DNA from 4 places in the Streptosporangium sp. NPDC002607 genome. Region 1 is predicted to be linked to each of the others. Evidence: riboswitches for the same ligand, from Rfam matches in the RefSeq annotation. Region 1 holds a riboswitch; each other region holds the start of a gene.
The links. Region 1 has a riboswitch for cyclic di-AMP ahead of ACWD3H_RS18400 (coiled-coil domain-containing protein). Riboswitches for the same ligand answer to the same signal wherever they lie in the genome.
Positions count from the first base shown of each region.

Region 1 (5,504 bases):
CACGCCAGGTCTTGATCTTCTGGAAGCAGCGTTCGACAGTGTTGCGCTGCCGGTAGCGTTCCGGATCGAACGTGACGGGCCGCCCACCGGCCGCCCCCTTCTTCTTCCGGTTGGCTTGCTGGTCACTCTTCTCCGGGATGACCGCGCTGATCCCACGGCGACGCAGATAGGCCCGGTTGGCCTTGGAGGAGTAGGCCTTGTCCGCGGCCACCGCTGCAGGGCGAGTCCGGGGCCGGCCCACCGGCCCGGTCACGCGGATCTCGTCCAGGACGGTGGTGAACTGCGGGCAGTCAGCGGCCTGCCCAGGCGTGAGCACGAAAACCAGCGGCAACCCCGCGCTATCGGCCACGGCATGGATCTTGCTGCTCAGTCCGCCTTGGGATCGGCCGAGCGCGGCCGCCTCCGCCCGAGCTTCACGGCGTCGCCGGATGGCGGCGCGATCGTCCGCCTGTGGCGCGTCGGCATCGGGTGGGGCCTGCGGCGCGTCACCCGCAGCACCGGCGGCTGCTCGGGAAGCGGAGCCCCCTTTTCCTCGGTCAGCGCCTGCTCCAGCGCGTCCAGGGTTTCCCCGGCGACCGCCAGCCCGGCCGAGTCCTGATGCGCCCGCACGATCGTGGAGTCCACGCTGACCAGTTCCAGCCCGACCTGTCCTCGCGATGCGGCCTCGGCGATCAGCGCGTCCATCAGGCCCTGGAACACGCCGCCTTTGGCCCAGGAGTTGAACCGGGAGTAGACGGTGGACCAAGACCCGTAGCGTTCCGGGACGTCACGCCAGCTGGACCCGGTGCGAAACCGCCACAAGATCCCGTTGAACTGGTCGCGCACCCGCCGTGGCAGCGGCCCGGTCGCCGCCAGCGGCAGCTGCGGCTCGATCAAAGCCCACTCGGCATCGGTCACATCAAAGCGTGCCACATCCGAGTTCTACCAGTCACGGCAGCTAACCACCGATCCTCATCTAGATCCGAACTTCAAACAGCTCCTAGTACATCGAGATGTGCGGGTGGTCGTAGTGGTTGGCGGTGATGCCGCCGCGGTTGGACATGGTTCTCCAGCCGGAGCCGTGGTTGATGCGCTGGCGCCAGATCACGTACTTCACTCCGAGCTTGGACTTGTTCTTGATGGCCCAGGCGGCGATCTCGTCGCCGAGCCGGAGGTTGGCGGCTGAGGGCATCGTGCCGCCGGTGCTCATCATGAAGTCGCAGGCGCGGCCGAGGGGGTGCTCGCCGCCGTCGTTCGCGGACCGGTAGCAACCGACGGCGTACGGAAGGTTGAAGCGTCTCTTGACGGCCTCACGCATGATCCGGGTCCGGTCGGTGATGTTGTCGGCGCCGGTGGGGAGTTGCGGGGCCCAGCTGCCGTCGGCGCGGCGCCCGGAGCCGACGGGGGCGAGCTGGTCGAGCCTGTTCTTGATGTCCTTGATCAGATCTTCGACCTCGTCACGCTGGGTCTGCATCTCCTTGGCCTCCTCACCGATTTCGTCGGTGAGCCTGGCGGCCGTCTCGGTCGCCCTCTTCCTACGTTCGAAGCTCTCGGCGAAGCCCTGTAGGTGCGCGCTCTGCTGGGCGGTGAGCTGCTCCATCACCGCTGCTCCACCCATGTCGTCGGCGAACAGCAGCGCGGGCAGCCCTCCGATGCTGCTCTGGTAGCGGAGCTGGACTATGGAGTCGACCTGCTTTTCCGCCCTGGCGTAGAGGTCGGAGGCCCTGGCCAGGTTCTGCTTGGCGACGGCCTCGGCCTTCTGTGCCTTCTTGAGGGACTCGCGCTTGGCCGCGTATGCCTCGATCAGCCCGTCGACCTTCTTGCCGAGCTTGGCCAGCTCGGCGCGGAGTTTGGCCTCGGTCGGCTTGGGCTCCGCGCTTCCCGCGGTGGGGGCACCGAGGGTGAACGTGGCGACCAGGCTCAAACAAAGGGCCAGAGCCGCATGCCGACGGAACGTGGGGGACGGGGCCGCCACGAACTCTCCTCTCCTTCCGCCTACCGGGTTAGCTGACGGGTTCGGGCTGGAGAACGCCCTTCCACCGAAGTGGTTTCACCCCAGGTGCGGTGGTTCCCCGGCTCCCGGGCGATGCGCCTGGGATTAGGCATATCGGCTGTTGCAGCCGATGTGGGAAGGATAGTAGTGGTAAACACAGGGTCACGCGACTTCAAGACGAGACCAATTGGTGATTAGTTCGTGACAACAGAGCGCAGAAGGTGTGCTGCCTCCTCGGGCAGCACGTCGTTCACGAAGGCACCCATGGCCGACTCGGAGCCGGCGAGATATTTCAGCTTGTTCGGTGCGCGGCGGATGCTGAACAGCTCCATGTGCGCGTACGACAGGTCGCGACCGGTGTTGACCGGCGCCTGGTGCCAGGCCGCGATGTAGGGCATCGGCACGCCGAACAGCCCGTCGAGGCGGCGGAGCACGTCGGTGTAGAGCGGTCCGAACGCCGCGCGCTCCGCGGGCTCCAGTCCGACCAGGTCGGGGACCTGCCGGTGGGGGTAGAGGTGAACCTCCACCGGCCAGCGCGCCGCGGCCGGGACGAACGCCGTCCAGTGCTCGTTCGAGGCCACCACCCGGACCCCGGCCTCCCGCTCCGCGGCGAGCACGTCGGCGAACAGGTTGCCGCCGGTCCGCTCCCGGTGGCGCCCGGCCGCCCCGAGGGTCAGCTTGGTGCGCGGGGTCACGTAGGGGTACGCGTAGATCTGGCCGTGCGGGTGGGCCAGAGTGATGCCGATCTCGGCTCCCCGGTTCTCGAAACAGAACACCTGCTCCACGCCCGGCATCGCCGACAACTCCGCCGTACGGTCGATCCAGGCCTCCATGACCAGCTCCACCTGCTCGGGGGGGAGCATCGCGAATGAGGAGTCGTGCTCGGCGGTGAAACAGACCACCTCACAGCGGCCGACCCCGGGGCGGACCTCACTCAACCCGCCGACCTGCTGATAGTCGCCCAGATAGGTGGAGAACGAGGGGAACCTGTTCTCGAAGACCGCCACGTCGTAGGCCGCGGAGGGGATCTCGGTGAGGTTGCCGGAGGTGGAAGGGCAGAGCGGGCACTCGCTGGCCGGGGGCAGAAAGGTGCGGCCCTGGCGGTGTCCGGCCACCGCGATCCACTCCTCGGTCAGCGGGTCGTAACGCAACTCGGAGGCGGCGGGGCGGGGCGGCAGGTCGCGGCTGTCGACCGCTCCGCGGTCGGCGTCGTCGCGGCGGTCGAAGTAGAACAGCTCCCGGCCGTCGGCCAGGTGGGTGATCGTACGCTTCATCGGCCGACGCTCTCGCTCTCCTGCTGTGGCTCTGTGATGATCAGCTCTCCCACCGAGGCGGCGAGCTCCTCGCGGGCCTCCTCGGCCAGGCCGGAGTCGGTGACCACGATGTGGGCCTGGGCCAGCTCGGCGATCGTGCTGATGCCGACCGTGCCCCACTTGGTGTGGTCGGCGAGCACCACCAGGCGGTGCGCGGAGGCGACCAGCTCGCGGTTGGTCTCGGCCTCCAGCAGGTTGGGTGTGGTGAACCCGGCTCGGGCGCTCATCCCGTGCACGCCGAGGAAGAGGGTGTCGACGTGGAGTCCCCGGATCGCCGTGACCGCGACCGGGCCGACCAGCGCGTCGGAGGGGGTGCGGACCCCGCCGGTGAGCACGACCGTGCGATCGGCCCTGGGGGAGCGGTGGAAGACGTCGGCGATCCGGATCGAGTTGGTGATCACGGTCAGCTCGGGCACGTCGGTCACGTGGTGGGCGAGCGTCCAGGTCGTGGTTCCCGCGGAGAGTGCGATGGCGGTGGCGGGCCGGACGAGCCGGGCGGCCTGCTGGGCGATCGTCTCCTTCTCCGCCTGCTGGCGCGCCGACTTGGCGGCGAAGCCCGGTTCCTCGGTCGAGCCGGACCCGGTGGCGGTGGCGCCACCGTGGACCTTCTCCACCAGCCCGCGCTCGGAGAGCACCTCAAGGTCGCGCCGGATCGTCATGTCGGACACGCCGAGCTCCCGGACGAGATCGGCGACCCTGACCCCGCCCCTGCTCCGCACCCTCTCCAGGATCGCCTGCTGCCGCTGCTGGGCGAGCATTGACTCACTCCCTTTAATTCACCAGATTCCACCAAAATACCACGGCGGGTACCGGGAAATACTGTTGAATTATGGTGGTCACCTGCTCACAGCCGCTCAAGCTCCGCCATGATGTTCGCCCGCGCCGGCTCCTCCAGATCGGCGATGTGGAAGATCGCCGTAAGGTCGAGCAGTGAGCGCAGCACCGCGGCCCTGCCGGACCTGAAAGCGTCGTCGGGCACGAAGGCGTACTCCTCGCGCACGGCGGTCGCGTAGGCGGCGTAGACCTCCGGCGACGCGCCCAGGATCGCCAGGTCCGCGTCGGACAGCACGGCCCCGTCCGCGTCGCCCGGTGCGGGGGCGTGCGTGACGGTCAGCCTGACCAGCCGGGCGACCGTGGCCACCGCCTCGGGGGAGAGCCCCATCTCCGGCAGCGCGCGCTCGGCCAGGATGGCGCTCCGCTCCTCGTTGTCGCCGCGCCGCGGGTCGTAGACGGCGTCGTGGAACCAGGCCGCCAGCCGTACCAGGTCCGGGTGCTCGGCATGAGAGGCCAGGGTGTCGATGTGGGCGAGCACGGCCTCCAGGTGGGTGGTGGTGTGATACCTGCGGTGCGGCTCGTCGTACCGGGTGATCAGTTCACGGCCGAGGGGTTCGGCCTCGGGGCCGGACAGGGACAGCCAGCGGGCCATCAGCTTCTCGCGCATGAGGGCGAGCCTAGAACCTGGCCGGAGGGGAGGATCCTCAGGTGCGGGAGGCGCTGATCGTCAAGGTTGGGGCAACGCACCCACCGGAGCGGGGCGGATCGCGGTTCGGGCCTTGTGCGCCGGGCGTCGCAGGAGGAACGTGAAGGTCTGAACCGGTGGCATCGAGTCCCGTACGGGTCCGGAATCACGGGTCCGGAATCACGGAGGCCGGCACTCGCGGGACCTGGAAGGACCTCAGGGAAGGGGTGGTCGGCATGGCCAGAAGATCGCGTAAGGGCAAGGCCCGCAAGAAGCACAAGGCCAACCACGGCAAGCGGCCGACCGCTCGCTAGCCGTACTGATCACAGAGGCCGAGTCCACGGGGACGGGCGGTCACGCGCGGCGGCCCCAGGAGGCCAGCAGCCGGGTCTGCGCGTCGGTGTCGGAGGGCACCTTCCGGTGCTCTCCGGCCTGGTGCTCCCCGACGGCCGCGGTCTGCCGGTAGCCGGGTTCCGCGTCGGCGAACCAGGTGGCGCAGGCCGCGACCAACTCCGGGTCGAGCCGCTCGTCGGCGCCGATGGCGCGGGCCAGGTCCCAGGTGTGGATGAGGGCGTCGGCGAACAGTTCGGTGATGTACTCCCGGCCGGGCACGTCGCCGAAGGGCAGGTGGACGACGCGGTCGAGGACCCGGTGATCGATCGCCGCCTGGATGGCGGGCACGGCCGAGGTGTCGAACGCCTTGATGGGGTCGTCGCCGAGCAGGTCGCCCTCGAAGGCGTCGCCGATCTCCGCGTGGGCC
Region 1 covers NZ_JBSFWD010000014.1:155,765-161,268, forward strand. The annotation lists partial or broken gene ACWD3H_RS18395 (IS5 family transposase) at 1-912, opposite strand, end outside; gene ACWD3H_RS18400 (coiled-coil domain-containing protein) at 980-1,903, opposite strand; cyclic di-AMP (ydaO/yuaA leader) riboswitch at 1,958-2,094, opposite strand; gene galT (galactose-1-phosphate uridylyltransferase) at 2,167-3,246, opposite strand; gene ACWD3H_RS18410 (DeoR/GlpR family DNA-binding transcription regulator) at 3,243-4,043, opposite strand; gene ACWD3H_RS18415 (HD domain-containing protein) at 4,130-4,726, opposite strand; gene ACWD3H_RS18420 (50S ribosomal protein bL37) at 4,981-5,058, shown strand; gene ACWD3H_RS18425 (TIGR03086 family metal-binding protein) at 5,099-5,504, opposite strand, start outside.

Region 2 (5,504 bases), on a different contig from region 1:
CGTGTCGTGATGGGCGAACATCGACAGGTGGGAGCGGAGCGAGGGGGCCGCCTCCACCGTCCACCACTCGTCCGGGACGTCCACCGTCTCGACCGGGACGCCCCTGGCCGAGAGCAGGACCCGCAGGGAGGTGACCGCGGTGGACGGCAGGCTCAGTACCCGCTGCCCGGCGGCCAGCCCGCGCAGGGTCATCTCGGCGGGGATCCCGCCGCCGTAGACGGTGATCCCGGGCTGCTCCCCGACCCTGGCGAGATCGTGGGGGTCCTCCCTGCGGTGCGGGAAGTAGGCCACCGGCCCGGCCGAGCCGAGAGCGGCCAGCCAGCCGAGGTAGTGGTCGCGGTGGATCAGGCCGTTGCGGACCAGCGAGGTGCCGAGAACGACCGTGAGCTCCTTGGGACGGGGCACGCGCAGCGGCTGCGACCGCAGCCAGGCGAAGTCGTGGGTGATCAGCTCGGCCCCTCTCGCCCGTACGGCCTTCGCCAGGTCCGCGGGAACGGGCAGCGCTGTGAAGATCGACAGCCGCCCCGAGCGGGCCGCGGCGCGCAACCTGAGTCCGGCCGCCGCGCCGAGGGCGGTTCTGAGCCGTCCCGCCTTCCCCCGGGCCCTCAGCAGGGGCGTACCCGCGTGGCCGACGAGCAGCTCCAGGAGCCTGATGGTGGCCAGCCCGTCGTCGACGATCACGATACGGCCGGGGCGCCCGGTGAGCCAGCGGAACTGGACCTTGCCGGAGAAGGCGTCGCCCACCGCCCAGGTCACGCCCCGGTGCGGCCTGGGCATGTCCGGCCGCGCGGCGGTGAGCTCCAGGCCCGGCGGCAGGGTGAGGCGCCCGAGCTCGCGCCCGGTGGCGGCCAGGGGGCGGAGCCTCGCCCTGGGCACGAGGTGGCTGCGGGCACCGAGCAGCCCCGCGTGGTGGGCCTCCACGGCGCAGAGCATCTGCAGCGGGGATTCCACCCAGGCGATGGCCGAACCCTGATCCCGCGCGTGGTCTCGACCGTCCTCCACGCCGGGTGATGACCCGTTCACGACTGACCCAAGCTAACCCGGTGGCCTTAAGCGCCGGGGAACCACGGATGAACAGCCGCCCACGCGTGCTTGCGCGCGGTCTTTTCGATCTTTATCGTGGTGTACGGAACCGTTTCGTACACCACGGAGGAGTGAGCATGTGGACAGCCGATGAGATTCCCGACCTGACCGGCTCCACCGCCGTGGTCACCGGGGCGAGCGGCGGCATCGGCGTACCGACGGCACTGGAGCTGGCCAGGCACGGTGCCAGGGTCGTCATGACGGCACGCGACCCGGACAGGGGCCGGGCCGCGCTGGAGGCGGTCAGGGCGGCGGCGCCGGGGGCGACGGCCGAGGTGAGAGCGCTCGACCTGGCCGACCTCCGCTCGGTACGCGCCTTCGCGGACACCGTCGACGGGCCGCTGGAGCTGCTGGTCAACAACGCCGGGGTGGGCCCGATGTCCCGGCGGACCACCGCCGACGGCTTCGAGACCCAGTTCGGCGTCAACCACCTGGGGCACTTCGCCCTGACCGGCCTGCTGATGCCACGCCTGCTGGCCGCCTCCGCGGCCCGGGTGGTCACGGTCTCCAGCGACGCGCACTCCCTCGGCGCGATCGACTTCGAGAACCTGGGGCTGGAACGCGGGTACGGCATGTTCTCCGCGTACAGCCGTTCCAAGCTGGCCAACCTGCTGTTCGCCGTGGAGTTGCAGCGCCGCGCCGACGCCTCGGGGGCGGCGCTGCTGAGCCTGGCGACCCACCCGGGCATGACCGCCACCGGCATTCTGAAGCCGGGCGCCCTCACCCGCCCCTTCAACGCGCTGATGCGCCTGGTGGCACAGCCGGTCGCCAAGGGCGCCAGGCCGTCCCTGTACGCGGCCACCTCTCCCGAGGCGAGAGGCGGGCAGTACATCGGCCCGGGGCCGAAAGTGCTGCGCCCCTCGCCGAAGGCACTGGACGAGGCGGTGGCGGCGAGGCTCTGGGAGAGGTCCGAGGCGCTGACCGGCGTACGATTCGGGGAGATCCGCCAGCACTAGCGAACCACCGGAGGCACCTTGCGTCTCGACCCCACTCGGGAGCGGGCGATCCTCGACGCGACGGCCGGTCTGCTGTCCGAGGTCGGATACGACCGGATGTCCATCGACCAGATCGCCAGGCGGGCCAGCGCGAGCAAGGCCACGATCTACCGTCGCTGGGCGGGCAAGGAGGCGCTGGTCGTGGATCTGATCTGCAACCACCTTGAGATCGACGTCGTGCCGCCGCCCGACACCGGGTCGATGCGCGGGGACCTGATCGGGGTCGTGGACGGGTTCTGCCGGATACTGGAACGGAAACAGGCGATGATCTTCGGCCTGTTTCCGGCGTTCCTCACCTCCCCCGAGCTGGCCTCCGCCCTGCGCGACAACGTGCCCCGCCCCGACATCACCGGCACCGTCCCGCTGCTGGAACGCGCCAGGGAGCGCGGCGAGCTGCCAGGGCCGGTGGACCCCGCGGAACTCAGGAAGGCCACCGAGGCGCTGGTGTGGTACCGGCTGCTCTTCACCGGTAAGCCACTGGATCGGGAGTTCGTCGAGGACACGGTCGACCGGTTCCTGCTCCCGCTGTTCCGATCCTGGTCCGGCCAAGAGAGCTGAGGCCCGCCCTGCCGCCGGCGGGCCCCTGAGCCGCCGAACCTCGTTCGGGCCTTCCGGGGGAGCGGGACGCATCCGCTCCGCACTTTTTACCATCGAATATTTGTTGCAAAAAGTTAAGGCCTGACACCCTTACCGGCGAGCCTCCCGATCATGCCATACCATCCCGGGTCAGGCGATCCACCGGCGGGTACCACACGGCTGGATCGCCGAGGAAACAGGGGATCCCGCCCGCGACGGGGCCGCGACCCCGTCCACCGCGACCGGCCGGAGGACGAGGGTGACCCGCCTCCTTCCCAGGCCAAGCGACCCCCCGTCGTACCCCTGCGACTTGGACGTATCACCAAGTCAGGGCAATGTGTCCTACTTGTAATCGTCTGTCCGAGTGACGTACGTTCGTCCTGTTCATGGCAAATGTCTGGGTCTGTATAGATCTAAGCATTGCCGTCACATTGCCCGACCGTGTTCCACCTGGGCGGAACCCCTCCGCCCGCGGTGAGCACGGCCGCCGAATCCGCGAAGTCTGCGGAACCGGGGAACCACGTTCCTGGGGTGAATCAGCGCGTTCTCGCGCCGTAGGGCACTTCCCAGCCCGAACCCGTCAGCTAACCCGGTAGGCGGCATGGAAGCGAAGCAAGGAGTCGAACCCCGCTATGACCAAGCACCGCCTCACCCCCACCTTCAGCGCCCCCCGCGTGGCGAGCGCCCTCCTGGGCGCCTGTGTCGTCCTGGCGACCGGCTCCGTGGGCTCCGCAGCCCTGGCCGACAGCCACACCGCTCTTAACCCGCCCGCCGACGCGAAGATCTCCGAGGTCTCGCAGCACAAGCCCGCGAGCACCCCGCTCGAGATCGCGGCCCAGAGGCTGCCCAAGGTCTCCGCCGCGCAGGTCCTGGACCTCGCCTCCAAGCAGATCGGCGTCCGCGAGAACTCCCAGGGCGGCGGGACCAAGTTCCACTCGTGGTACATGTCCTCCCCGCGCGCCAAGGAGACCGTCGCCCGTGACGGCGGCACCATCCAGGGCTACGCCAACGCCCCCTGGTGCGCGATGTTCGTCTCCTGGGTCGGCGAGATGGCCGGCATCCGGCCCACGATGGGCTGGGACGCCTACACCGTCACCCACGCCAAGTGGTTCAAGAACAACCACCACTGGGGCACCACCCCCACTCCCGGCGCCGTCGTCTACTTCGACTGGGCCGGCGGCAAGAGCCTCGACGGCATCGACCACGTCGGCTTCGTGAAGAAGGACAACGGAGACGGCACGATCACCACGATCGAGGGCAACACCGGCAACGGCAACGTCGAGCAGCGCATCCGGCCTGTCTCCCAGGTCGTCGGCTACGGCTACCCCGTCTACGCCAACTGATCCACACCCGCCGCCCGCGCCATCCCCCATGGGGCGGGCACCCGGCACCCCGCCGGTGAACGCGGGCCGATCCGCACTCGCCCAGGGGCGCCGCTCGCTCGAGCGGCGCCCCTGACGGCGTTCCCCCGGCCGCCTTCGCGACTCCTTCGCATCGATCGTCCCACCGTGGTGCCCCTTTCGCGGTGACGTCCAGCGCCCCGGTGGCATCCACGATGCCGCGAGAGTGTGCGCACTCCTCATCCCAGGCCCTGAACGCCTCATCGACACCGGCTCCATCGACGTCGGATTCGGGGTGCTCGCCGGATTCCGGGGGCCGCCAGAGGTTCCGGCGGTTCTCTCCGTTCAGCACGTTCCGGAACCGGCTTCGCTCGACCACGCCCATGTGCCGGACCAGCCCGAGCAGGGACGGCTCCGAGGGGGTGCGGTCTTTTCTCCGAGCTGCTCGGCGGTCAGGCCCGCGATTTCATCGGTTACCTCCAGCGTGGAGACCCCCGCCTTCAGACGGGGGAGGAAACGCGGCACGGTGCCGCGTTTCTGAATGGGTTGCGTAGCCGTAGCCGTCCGCTCTCTGGAGCATGCGAACGTGGCGGTGGCCGATGCCCTGCACGGTGCCGTGCCGGGTGGTGATGTTGAAGCTTCCGGTGGTGCGGACGGCGACCCGGCCGGTGTGAACCCCGGCCTTCTTGCCTGCCGGGACGTTTGCCCGGACCAGGTCGCCGGTTTGGAAGCCGTGGTGCAGTTTGCTCCGTGGCCGGGCAAGACGGGGGAACCCGTATCGGTCGGGGACGGTGCGGGCGTAGGTGCCGCGCCCGGTCGCCGTGACCACCAGGACCGTGGACGGCCAGGCAGTCACGCTCTCCAGTTCGCCGACGTGCAACGCGTCCAACGTGTGGGACTTCGGAGCGCCGGTGCGGGAGCGGTTCCATTTGGTGCGCCCGCCGGAGGCGCCTGCCACGGGCAGGCCGGTGGCCTTCAGCGCCTGCCACAGTGCCCAGCGGGTGGTGTTGACGGCGGCGGCGTCGCGCAGCGGTGCTTTCGCCTGCTTGAGGATCTTCGTCAGGAGGGTGGGCTTGTCCTTGAGGAACTCCTGCACGGGGGTGGCGTTCTTGGTCTGGTTACAGCCGATGCAGGCCAGGGTGAGGTTGCTGACGCGCTCAGAGCCGCCCCGGCTGCGGGGGTGGATGTGGTCGAGGTTGAGCGGTACGCCGCTCGCGCCGCAGTAGGCGCAGGTGCGCCCCCACTTGGCCAGCAGGTATTCGCGGACCTCGTACCCGGCGAGGGTGCCCCGCTGGTAATCCGCTCCTTCGAGCGGCCGCCCGGCCGACAGGGCGTGGGTGTCGAAGGAGACCTTCTCCACGTGGACGGCGGCCACGGGCGCCCACCGGGTCAGCCGCGCCACCCACGACATGGTGGTGTCGCAGCGACGGCGCGAGCCACCCCTGCGGCTTGGTGCGGTTGAGGAACCGGGGGGAACGGTAGCGCAGGTTCCGCGACCGCCTCCCTCGCC
Region 2 covers NZ_JBSFWD010000031.1:220-5,723, reverse strand. The annotation lists gene ACWD3H_RS29880 (hypothetical protein) at 1-1,002, opposite strand, end outside; gene ACWD3H_RS29875 (oxidoreductase) at 1,161-2,039, shown strand; gene ACWD3H_RS29870 (TetR/AcrR family transcriptional regulator) at 2,058-2,636, shown strand; cyclic di-AMP (ydaO/yuaA leader) riboswitch at 3,130-3,268, shown strand; gene ACWD3H_RS29865 (CHAP domain-containing protein) at 3,287-3,997, shown strand; partial or broken gene ACWD3H_RS29860 (mycothiol transferase) at 3,897-4,430, opposite strand; partial or broken gene iscB (RNA-guided endonuclease IscB) at 4,461-5,504, opposite strand, start outside.
Region 2: another riboswitch for cyclic di-AMP. It lies ahead of ACWD3H_RS29865 (CHAP domain-containing protein); the one in region 1 lies ahead of ACWD3H_RS18400 (coiled-coil domain-containing protein).

Region 3 (5,504 bases), on a different contig from region 1:
GACCGCGTGGGACCTCGTCCCGCGCGGTCCGGCGGCGCGATCGTCTCCGCCGGGATCGAAGCCCGGATGACGGCCCGGGGCGGCATCCCCGGGGCGGGCCGGTCGGGCTCGGCGCGCACCTTCGAATCCCGGTCGGCGGTACCGGGTAGCGCCCTCACCACCTCGCGAGCACCTCTTCACCGTCCCGCGCGGCTCCGCGCCGGCGCGCGTGGGCGCGAGCACGGCAGGCGGACGATTCCTGGGCGGACGGGTCGAATCCCCATGGGCCGCAAACCGCGGGGTCCGTGCTCACGCTCCCCCGTGTAATTTCGGACGGCTTTCTGCATAGCGCAGAAACTCCCTTTTAAGCGTGTCCAATATCGCCTGACGCCCGTCGTCGGCACCCGATACTTCGCTAATGCCGCAAAGGTGCTCTTGCGGGCTTCCCATTTCAGAGTTTTCCGCGAGGTGCCGTCAAGGCGCCAGACGGCGTGGCCGTCGAAGAGCGCCAGGAAGAGATCGATTTTCCCGGGGAAAAACGGGTGGCTCGCTTCCACCGAGGATGCGGCCCCGCGGGTGCGCGCCGCCGCGGCGGTTCCGGCGAAACCTTGTTCTGCCAGGACTTCTGTTGTCGCAGCCAGGGGGGCACCTGCGGGCTCGTGCGGGGGCACGGTCGTGACTTAACCCCAAAGGCACTGACATATCATGAGTACTTCACGTAGCACCTAGTATGTCAATAGTGGGCGCTCGCTATGAAGAGTAGAACTTGACGACCTTTGAACAAGGCGTTTACCGTTCCTGGCGGACGGTATTCATTTCCGGCGTCTCGCGCCCGGTTTCCAGAGTGGGGGGAGTGACTCTTGATGGCATATCCAGAAGTGGATTCTCGCCATGGCGACAGCCCCCTGGGCATGAGTGATATCGGTCTCAGCGACGACGACCTCGTGCTGCTGGCTGAACTCGCCAAGGGCGTCACCGTCGACAGGGTGGGCCGCCGCCTCGATATCAGCGGCCGGACCGTCAGGCGCAGGCTCAGAGGCATCTGCGACCGCATCGGTGTCGCCACGGCGATCGAGGCCGTGGCCTGGGCGGCCCGCCGCCGCCTGATCTAGACCCTGCCCCTCGGCTGTCCTGCCCACCGCGGTCAGACGGCGCCTCACCGCGTTGCCGTCGGTCACCGCACCTGCGGGCATCGTCCGAGGGGCGCAAGTCTGCGGGGTGCCCGTCTGACCGGCCCTCGGCACGGCAGGATTCGCCGCCCGGCCAAGGGCCGGGCGGCTCGCGATCCGTGACCGGCCCGGCTCAGCCGCTCAGTCGGCGATCCGCACCCCGCCGGCGAAGGGCCGGTTGTCGATCGTGGCGATGTGGATGACGTCACCCGTCCGGGGCGCGTGGACCATCAGGCCCGCGCCGATGTAGATCCCGACGTGGTGCAGGTCGCTGTAGAAGAAGACCAGGTCGCCTGGGCGCAGGTCGTTTTTGGAGATGTGGGTGCCCGCGGTCCACTGGTTGCCGGTGTAGTGCGGCAGGCTGATGCCGACCTTCTGGTAGGCCCACATGACCAGCCCGGAGCAGTCGAAGGAGTTGGGGCCCTCGGCGCCCCAGACGTACGGCTTGAGTTGCTGGGTGAGCGCCCAGCGGGCCGCCTCCGCCGCCTTGCCGCTGCCCACGATGGGCACGTCGACCTTCACCCGGGCACCCCTGTTGCTGACGGCCCTGGTGCGCACCTCGCTGAACAGGTCGCTCTCGACCCGCGAGACCAGTCGCTCGATCTTGCTGCGCTTGCCCTCGATCTCCTCCAGGAGCACCTTGACCTCTGAGGTCCTCGCCTTGGCGCTGGCCTGTGCCCGCTCGGCGGCCTCGATCGCCCGGCCGACCTGGGCGACCTCCTCGCTCTGCTGCTGCTGGAGGGCGTAGTTGGTGGTGGCCTGGTCGAGGAAGGTGTCGGGGTCGGTCGCCTGGGTGAAGGCGAGTCCGGAGTTCAGGCCGCCGGACATGTAGTTGCTCTGCGCGAGGAGGGTGGCCTTGGTGCGCCGGGTCGCGAGCTCCGACTCGCTCGTCGCGAGGGTCTTCTTGGCGCTTTCCGCGGCTCGCTGGGCCTGCTTGAGCCTGACCCGCTCGCCGTTGTACTGCTCGGCGAGCGTGCCGATCTCCTCGTGCAGCTTCTCGGCCTGCTTGGCCAGTTGCTGGAGGCTGGGCTCGGGATCCGCCGTGGCCGAGACCAGGGGGGTGCCGAGGGTCATGATGGCGAACGCCAGGCCGATGACCGCCATGCGGCGACTCCGCCTCCGCGCCGCGCGTTCTCGACAGCGGGCGTCGCCGCCCGCGTGCTCTCCTGCGCGGTCGCGCATGCGCTTCACCAACGGGCTCCTCTCCTCGGCCGCCTACCGGGTTAGCTGACGGGTTCGGGCCGGAGGCAGCCCTACCGGGTGCGCCGGTGGCACTCGGATTCACCCCGAAGGACGTGGTGGGTCCCCGGTTCCCCTGGTCGGGAGATTCGGCGGGTCAGGCTTTTACGTCTCTGACATCGAGCACGGAGATTAGTGCACTCGTGGTTCCTGCTCAACCAGAACTGCGAACTCAGTAGAGGTTTCGCAACTGAAATGTCACGGAAAGATCACATGCCAATATGATCAACATGGCCATTACGCTGCCTTTGCCTTCCTCGCGGCGGGCGTGGCGTGGGTCTTCCCAGGTCCGGGACCGTGCCAAAGATGAGCTGCGACACATTAGAGGCGTCGTGCGCCCAGCGTGGTAATCCAACTACCAAGGGTCATGTGATGCCCCCGGGGCGAGAGTTAAGGATGAGCCGTAATTGAAGGCCGGAGAGGACGTACGCTGATCGGTCATGGAGCAGCTTGCGGAGCATTCTCCCGTGCCGTTCGCGAATCCCGGGAAAGAGGGGGAGCGGCGAGCCGGATCCGAGGGAGAGGGGCGGGGGTCACCCGCTCCCGGCGCCACCCCGGCGGTCACGGTCCGCCGTGCCCGCACCCCGGACGTCCGTGCCATCAGGCGGCTCGTCGACACCTACGGTGGAGCCGGCCCGCGCCTGCTGGAGAAGGCCACCGTCACCCTGTACGAGGACATCCAGGAGTTCTGGGTCGCGACTGACGCGGAGGGGATAATCCTCGGCTGCGGGGCGCTTCATGTTCTCTGGGAGGATCTTGCCGAAATTCGGACCGTTGCCGTCGATCCGACCCGCAGGGGAATGGGAATCGGCCATCGGATCGTCTCGGTGCTCATCCGCACGGCCGCGGAGCTGGGCCTGCGCAGGGTCTTCTGCCTGACCTTCGAGGTCGGCTTCTTCGCCCGGCATGGATTTCAGGAGATCCAGGGCACACCCGTCGCCCCGGAGGTCTACGCCGAACTTCTCGCCTCCTACGACGAGGGCGTCGCGGAGTTCCTTGATCTGGAGCACGTCAAGCCCAATACCTTGGGAAACACCCGGATGCTGCTGCACCTGACACACGAGCCCGACTCTGATGACTTTAGAGATGACTGACTGGAAAGGTGACTGTTGATTCCTATGTCGATACCTTGTGCAGCAGCAAGCATGTGCGTCTGACATTTGCCACATGCGCAGTCTAAGTGAGGTGACGCGGTGAGCAACGGACAGCCGCCGTATCCACAGGATGATCCCGAGCGCAGTCGCACACCTTCGGGACAGCCGGATTACGGGCAGCACAACCAGGGTCGAGCCCCTGGCGAACTCGACCCCGATGTGACGATCATGGGATATCGGTCGGAGGGATCGCAGCCGAACACCGGCCCGGGGGTGGCCCAGCCCGGCTATGGTCAGCAGGGCTACGGCCAGCAGCAGGGGTACGGGCAGCAGCAGTCGTACGGCCAGCAGGGGTATGGGCAGCAGCAGTCGTACGGTCAGCAGGGCGGGACGGACGCGTACGGCCAGCAGCAGGGCTATGGCCAGCAGGGCGGGACCGGCGCGTACGGTCAGCAGCCCGGCTACGGGCAGCAGGCGTCCCACGAGCAGCCGGGCTACGGCCAGCAGCCCGGTTACGGGCAGCAGCAGCCGTCCCAGCCGGGTTACGGGCAGCAGCAGTACGGTCAGCAGCAGCCCGGCTACGGCCAGCAGCCCGGTTACGGGCAGCAGCAGCCGTCCCAGCCGGGTTACGGGCAGCAGCAGTACGGTCAGCAGCAGCCCGACTATGGCCAGCAGCCCGGTTACGGGCAGCAGCCCGACTACGGCCAGCAGCCGGGTTACGGCCAGCAGCCCGGCTATGGGCAGCAGGGGTACGGCCAGCCTTACGGCGGCCCCCCCGGCGCTCCCGGCCCGCTCGCCGAGTGGTGGCAGCGCCTGGTGGCGCGGATCATCGACGCGATCATTCTGGCGATCCCGGGGGTGATCATCAGTGCGGTGCTGACCGGCCTCCTGGTGACGGCTCCCAGCTTCAACCTCGCGACGGGCGCCAGCACCGACGGGAGCGGCGTCTTCCTCGCGAGCCTTCTCGTCTCCCTGGTCAGCGCGGCGATCTATTTCGCCTACGAGTTCTTCATGATCAGTAGGGGTGGGCAGACCGTCGGCAAGATGGTCATGGGCATCAAGATCGTGCCCGTCGGCAGCACCCTGCCGCCGGGCGGGCTCAGCTCCGACGTCGCGCTCAAGCGCGGCGGTGTGTTCTTCGGCCCGCAGTTCCTGAGCTGGATCCCCCTCCTCGGCTGGATCGTCAACATCTTCAGCCTCGTGAACGTGCTGTGGCTGCTGTGGGACAAGCCCCTGCAGCAGGCGCTGCACGACAAGGTGGCCGGGACGGTCGTCGTCAAGATCAAGTAGTTCCGGGTAAATCGGGGCCGGCGGTTGAACCGCCGGCCCCGATTTCGTACCCGGGCCAGAAAAACGAGGACCTTGGCGGTGGGTAACCGCCTCGGCCACGGAAGCCGCGGAAGCGTAAAAATCATTTGCCATGCCATGGGCGACGCGGGGGGACTTATGATCGAGCCCCGGCGTGCTCGGCGGAATATTCGTGTTTGAGGCCGGACAAGGGGCTCAGGAGAGCCCGCAAGCCGCTATGAGACGCCAATGCCGGATCTGCCCCCGTCGAGGGTTCGCACACCAGTCATCGAATGGTGGGACCGGCCCGCCTCCCGCATCCCCGGTGACGGCCCGCGGGTTTCTCTCCTTCCCCTTCCGCCGCGCGTTCAGGGGTCTTCTCACGGAGCTGGATCATGGGTGTGTGGTGTTGCCCGGGTTGTCCCGTGAGCCCATCGTCTTTGGTGGTTATACGGTCTACGACTATGTACTCCACGCCAGAGTGGGTCGTACTCTTGGCAAGAAAGCGTTGAAGATCCGTCTTGTTCCGTAGGCTTGCGTCGCATCGGCTGCCGCCCGGGTGATGAAGCGAGCCGCTCTCCATCCGGGTGTTCTGCCGGCGGTGGACATTCTCGCGATGAACCCGCCCGCGGTGATCTCCGGTTCCGTGACAAGGCGTTGTTCATCCCGGCGGGAAGGCTCTCCCACCAGGAGCTTCGCCCCTCCGAGGCCGGTGGCGCAGCGGCCGGAGAGCGGG
Region 3 covers NZ_JBSFWD010000001.1:125,116-130,619, reverse strand. The annotation lists gene ACWD3H_RS00610 (helix-turn-helix domain-containing protein) at 891-1,091, shown strand; gene ACWD3H_RS00605 (NlpC/P60 family protein) at 1,290-2,252, opposite strand; cyclic di-AMP (ydaO/yuaA leader) riboswitch at 2,345-2,492, opposite strand; gene ACWD3H_RS00600 (amino-acid N-acetyltransferase) at 2,828-3,481, shown strand; gene ACWD3H_RS00595 (RDD family protein) at 3,710-4,771, shown strand.
Region 3: another riboswitch for cyclic di-AMP. It lies ahead of ACWD3H_RS00605 (NlpC/P60 family protein); the one in region 1 lies ahead of ACWD3H_RS18400 (coiled-coil domain-containing protein).

Region 4 (5,504 bases), on a different contig from region 1:
CGGCGCGCTGGGATGCGAGGCGTAGAGCACGTACTCCACGAGGTCGGGTGACAGATCCGAGATGTTGGTGACCGCCAGCCGTTTCTGCATGGCGACGAACGTCGCCGGATCCCTGGTCAGGTCCAGCGCGTGGACGTCCGCACGGGCCTCGATGTGCCGGCTCACCAGGTTCTGTGCCGGTCCTGACAGCACCGTGGCCAGACTGAGCAACCCCATGACCAGGCCCACCGCCCTCGGGTCGCCGATGGAGGAGATCCCCGCGCGGCGCCGCACGACCCCCGCCGAGGTCACCACGTAGAGCAGGCACGCCCCGAACGCCGCGCCCAGAGCTCCGACGAGCGTACCGGAGAGCACGTCGCCCGCCTTGGCGTGACCGAGCTCGTGCGCGACCACCAGCTCGACCTCGTCGGCGGGCGCCCGGAGCAGCGTGTCGTAGACGACGATCCTGCGGGTCGCGCCGAATCCGGAGACGTAGGCGTTGAGCGCGGTGGTCCGCCGGGAGGCGTCGGCGACGAGCACGTCCTCCACCGGCACGCCGTCCCTGGCGGCCATGGCGAGCAGGTCGTCGCGGAGTTGTCCGGCCTCCATCGGCCTGAAGTCGTTGAAGATCGGCTCGATGAGCACCGGATAGGCGAAGGAGGCCGCCACCGTCAGCGCGAACGCGCCGGCCGCCGCCGGGATCCACCAGCGCCGGTAGCGCCGCGCCAGCGCGACCACCGCCAGAACCATGATCGCGGTCAGCGCGGTGCCGACACCGATGCTCTTGATCCGGTCGGCGGTCCAGGTCGGCCAGGTCTGGGTGGACAGCCCGAAGTCGCGCAGGTAGGTCTCCGACCACATCCCCAGCGGCCAGCGCAGCATCGCGACGGCCACCGACAGCGCCAGCACGCCGAGCAGCGCCCGCAACCACCACGGCCCCCGCAGCCGGCCGACGAGCCGCGCGCCCAGCGGGATGCCCACCAGCACCCCCGCCACCACCAGCGTCAGGCCGAGGGAGAGGTAACCCGGTACGCTGACCAGCTTGTCGAACGCCTCGGACCTGGCGATCTGCTCGGCCGTGAAGTCGCGGGCCGGATCGGGGACGACCGCCGGGGCCCCCTCGGGCAGCGCCCGCCAGGGCGTGGCGAACGCCACGACCGCCAGCGTGACCACCCCCAGCGCGGCCAGCGCCCACCCCGCCGGCCGCACGCCCGAGGGCGCGTCCGTCGTGCTCAGCGTCATCAAACACCTCCAGCGTGGAGCCCGAACCCGGGGCCCCGTCCTTTGGATCTTCTGCCTGCCGCGGTCGGCCGGACGGCGCCTCGCCGAGTCGTCACCGGTCACCGCGGCACGCCGCGGCTCCCTCCCGTGCCTCGCGAGGCACCCGCCGACCACTCCTCGCCACGGCGAGATCCGCCAGGTGAGCCCTGGACCGGGAAAGGACACAAGGATGTCAGGCGAGTTCCTTTTCGAGGTAGTCACGCCACGCCACGGTGAGTTGGGCAGGCGACAGGCCGAGCGTGCCGGTGACATCGCCACCGTAGAGCCTCACCAGAGCCTTCTCGCCGAAGCGCTCCGAGATGAACCGGCAGGCGAGCCAGGCCTCCTCGTACACCTGCGCGAGCCGCGGGGCGCCGGGGGCGAAGTCGGCGGGACCGGGGAGACGGGTGGGCAGGACTCCGGCGCGCACCTCGGCGGCCAGTTCGGCGGCGGCCGTCCGCACCGGGATCCCGGCATCGCGGTAGCCCACGTAGTCGGCGAAGCCCTCCGACAGCCACATCGGCACCCGGCCGCCACGGGTCGCGCCGGTGGCCACGTGCACGAGTTCGTGCGTGATCACCACGTCCCTGCCGGTCGTGCTGAGCCTCGCGTAGCCCGAGGGCAGGACGATCACCCGGTCCGCGGTCGCCATCGCGGCCAGGCCCCGGGTGCTCTCCGCTCCGGCGAGTGCCGCGGCCTCGGCGTCGGTGGCGGGGAACAGGATCACCGCTCGGACCGGCCCCCAGATCGCCGCGACCGCGCGGCGGGCCCGGTCGGCCCTGGCGGCCAGGTCCCGCAGGACGGCGGGCGAGACGTCGTGGCCGATCACGAGGGAGTGCTCGCCCCGGACGACGACGGCGGCACCGGGCCACAGGTCGCGAAGGTCGACGGGGAGTTCTCCGGCGCGGTGGAGAGGGTCGCGAGGAAGCGGGCCGGCTCCGGCCAGGAGAGGTCCCGTCCCGGCCAACGGGCCCACGCTCATCAGCGCCAGCATCCCGGCGAGCACGGTGCGGCGCCCCTTCGGGACGGACATAACGATGTGATGCTAGCGGAACGCGGGCCGGCGCTCCGGCCTTCGGGCCGGAGGTGAAGGCCCGCACGGGAGTGCCCGCCGGGGCGCGAGCGTGCCCTGACCTGCCGTGTTCTGCCGCCGGAAAGGTGATCCGGTAGCGCGGATCCGCGCCGGCCCAGGCCGCCGGCCACGCGCTCGCGGCCTTCGCCGGAAACGGAGCGGCCCCGTCCCCGCACATGTGAGGAACGGGGCCGACGCCCCTGCTCAGGCTCCGGGCCGGACCGCTCCGGCGAAGGAGGACCGGTAGTACCCCTCCAGCTTCACGATCCGGACCGTCTTGCCGCTGCTCGGCGAGTGGACCATCCTGCCCTTGCCGACGTACATGCCGACGTGGCCCTTTCCGCTGAAGAACATCAGGTCACCGGGGCGCAGGTGGCTCCACGAGACCTTCTTCCTGATCGCCCGGTACTGGCTGTGCGTGATCCGGGGAATGGACACGCCCGCCTTGCGCCAGGCGTATTTGACGAGCCCCGAGCAGTCGAACGCGCCGGGACCGGAGGCACCCCACCGGTACGGATCGCCGACCTGCTTCTTGGCCGTCGAGACGGCCTTGCGAGCCCGAACCTTCTGCAGGGCCGCCCTGCTCATCTTGGTCTTGACCTTGGTACCGGCCTTGGCCTTGTGCACGGTTCTCTTCGTGCTCTCGGCCTGCTCGGAGACTCCGGCCGCGGTGTTGACCAGGATCTCAGGGGTGCTGTCCGTCGTCGCCCTGGCCGCCGTCGGCCCCAGGGTGACCGCTCCGGCTGAGGCGGTCAGGGTTAGGGCGATGCCGCCGAGGGAAAGGCGGAAAAGGCGCGACAGACGGGTGTTACACGGGGTGGTAGACAGGATTTCTCCTTGGTGCTTCCACTGATGCCTACCGGGTTAGCTGACGGGTTCGGGCTTGGAAGATGCCCTACGGCGCAAATGCGCTGATTCACCCCTGGCCACGCTGTGTCGGGCCTTTTGGGTCCCCGGTTCCATGCCTCCTGGCTGCATAGATTCGGCGGGCCGCCGTGATGAGGTCCGTCCCCGGCAGGGGAACGGCGGCCGGTTGGATTTCTATAGGGACACCGGCCCGAAGACCGACATTCACCGCGACGGCATGGCTTGCACGTCGCGAGGCCAGAAGTTACCCCGATCTCCAACCTTCGGCAAAGCATTCGCCAAACAAGAAGATCAATAAGCCTTCGTGATCTTCCTGTTACCCCTGCTTAATGGCTATTTATGCTATTGAGATATGACTCTCGTCACACCCTAGGAATCACGCCCGACAAATCGCGATTTCTGTAATGTTCATCACATTTGCCATAATTCACGGTTGAAGCCGCGAGGGGCCCTCTCCCGCCGCGGAGCACGGGTCAGCGCCGGACGCACGTGTAGGCGCCGTAGATCGATTCCCTGAAGTCCGCCTCGACGATCTCGAACCCGGCGGCGTCGAACATCGGCTCGAGAAGCCACCGGAAGGTGCTGTACTCGGTGCGCAGATGCTCGGCGTAGTCCTCGCGGGTATAACCCAGCGCGGGATCGTCGGCCGCGCCGTCGAGCCAGCGGCCGAGCACGGCGTCGGCCTCGGCCGGCCGGAAATCGAAGATCAGATCGCGCAGGCGCAGGACGCCCCCCGGTCGTACGATCCGCGCGATGCGGTCGAGTGCGACCGCCTTCCAGAAGTCGGGGAGCTGATGGAGGGCGTGACGGGTGTAGACCGCGTCCGCGGGTGGCCCGGCGTGCTCGTAGGAGAGAAAGCCCGCCCGCACGCATTCGAGGTTGGCCAGGCCGTCCTCGGCGGCCCGGACGGTCAGGAAGTCGTGCATCGCCGGGGAGACGTCGACCGCCACCACGCGCCGGAACCGCCGCGCCGCGGCCAGCGCGAACTGCCCCGTCCCCGCGCCGAGTTCCACGACCGTCGCCGTCTCCCCCAGGCCGCGCCCGGCGAGCGCGGCGAGGTCCTCCCCCGGATCAGGCCTGCCCTGCTTGCGGTCGAACCCGGCGACGAACGCGGCGTCGAGGTGCTCGGGACCGGCATGGGCGAGTTCGTCGAGCATCCATGAAGTGATCATGTTCCGATGCTGGCAGCGCCGCCGCGCGCGACGCACCCGGTTTTTCGGCCGCCGGGACCCGCGCACCGCGCGTCAGGGGCGGACGGCTCCGACGAGGCGACGGCCGTAGGCCGAGAGCGGGACGACCTTGACGACGTCGCCGGTCTGCGGGGCGTGCACGATCTGCCCGTTGCCCGCGTACATGCTGACGTGGCCCAGGCCCTCACTGAAGATGAGGTCGCCCGGCTGGAGGTCGTTCAGCGAGACCTTGCGGCTGGTGCCCCAGCTCCACTGCTCCCAGGTGGTACGGGGGAGGCTGACCCCCCCGCTGCGCCAGGAGGCCTGGACCAGGCCCGAGCAGTCCCAGCCGCCAGGCCCCGTGCCGCCGTACTGGTAGGGCTTGCCGACCTGCGCGAAGGCGAACTGCAGGGCGGCGCGGGCGTTGCCCGAGGCGGGGCCGCTGTACTGGATCCCGGTGCTCTCGGGATTGCCCGTCTTGAAAACGTTGAGTTCGCGCAGGAGCTTCGTCTGAGCCCTGACCATCTTGTCGGCCTTGGCCTTCTCCTTGGCCAGTTCGCCGCGCGTCTCGTCGGCCTCGCTCAGCGCGCCCTTGGCCAGGTTCCTGTTGAGCCGCAGCGCCTTGGTGGCCTCGTCGAAGGCGCTCAGCGACTGGGCCCGGGAGGCCGACATCTGGTCGACCGAGGCCAGGCCGCTCAGCAGCGCGCCGGGGTCGGCCTGGTAGATCATGCCTTCCCAGCTGTTGACCGCGCCGAACTGGTAGGTGCTGACCGCCATCGCGACGAGCTCCTTGCGCAGCCCGGCGACCTGCTCGCTCTGCCGGGCGAGCTCGCTGTTCAGCGTCACGTACTTCTTCTTGGCCCGCTTCCACTTCTCCGAGGCCTGGTTGTACTTCTCGACGATCTGGTCGGCCTGCTCGTTGAGCTTCTCCAGCTTCTTCTTGGCCTGGGCGAGTGTCGGCTTCGGCTCCGCGGAGGCCCCGCTCACCGGCACCATCAGCAGCGCGAGGGCGAGCCCGGCCGCCACCGGTATCCGAATGAGTCCAACCGGCATACCCGCCACGGCCACGTCAACGCCTCCAGACTGCACAGACCTGCGGCGAATAGTACAGAACAAGTAAGGTTTAGATCACCTTTTCCCGTGTTTAGCCCTATAGC
Region 4 covers NZ_JBSFWD010000007.1:177,048-182,551, reverse strand. The annotation lists gene ACWD3H_RS10915 (M48 family metallopeptidase) at 1-1,221, opposite strand, end outside; gene ACWD3H_RS10910 (hypothetical protein) at 1,433-2,272, opposite strand; gene ACWD3H_RS10905 (C40 family peptidase) at 2,516-2,938, opposite strand; cyclic di-AMP (ydaO/yuaA leader) riboswitch at 3,150-3,309, opposite strand; gene ACWD3H_RS10900 (class I SAM-dependent methyltransferase) at 3,652-4,350, opposite strand; gene ACWD3H_RS10895 (C40 family peptidase) at 4,423-5,400, opposite strand.
Region 4: another riboswitch for cyclic di-AMP. It lies ahead of ACWD3H_RS10905 (C40 family peptidase); the one in region 1 lies ahead of ACWD3H_RS18400 (coiled-coil domain-containing protein).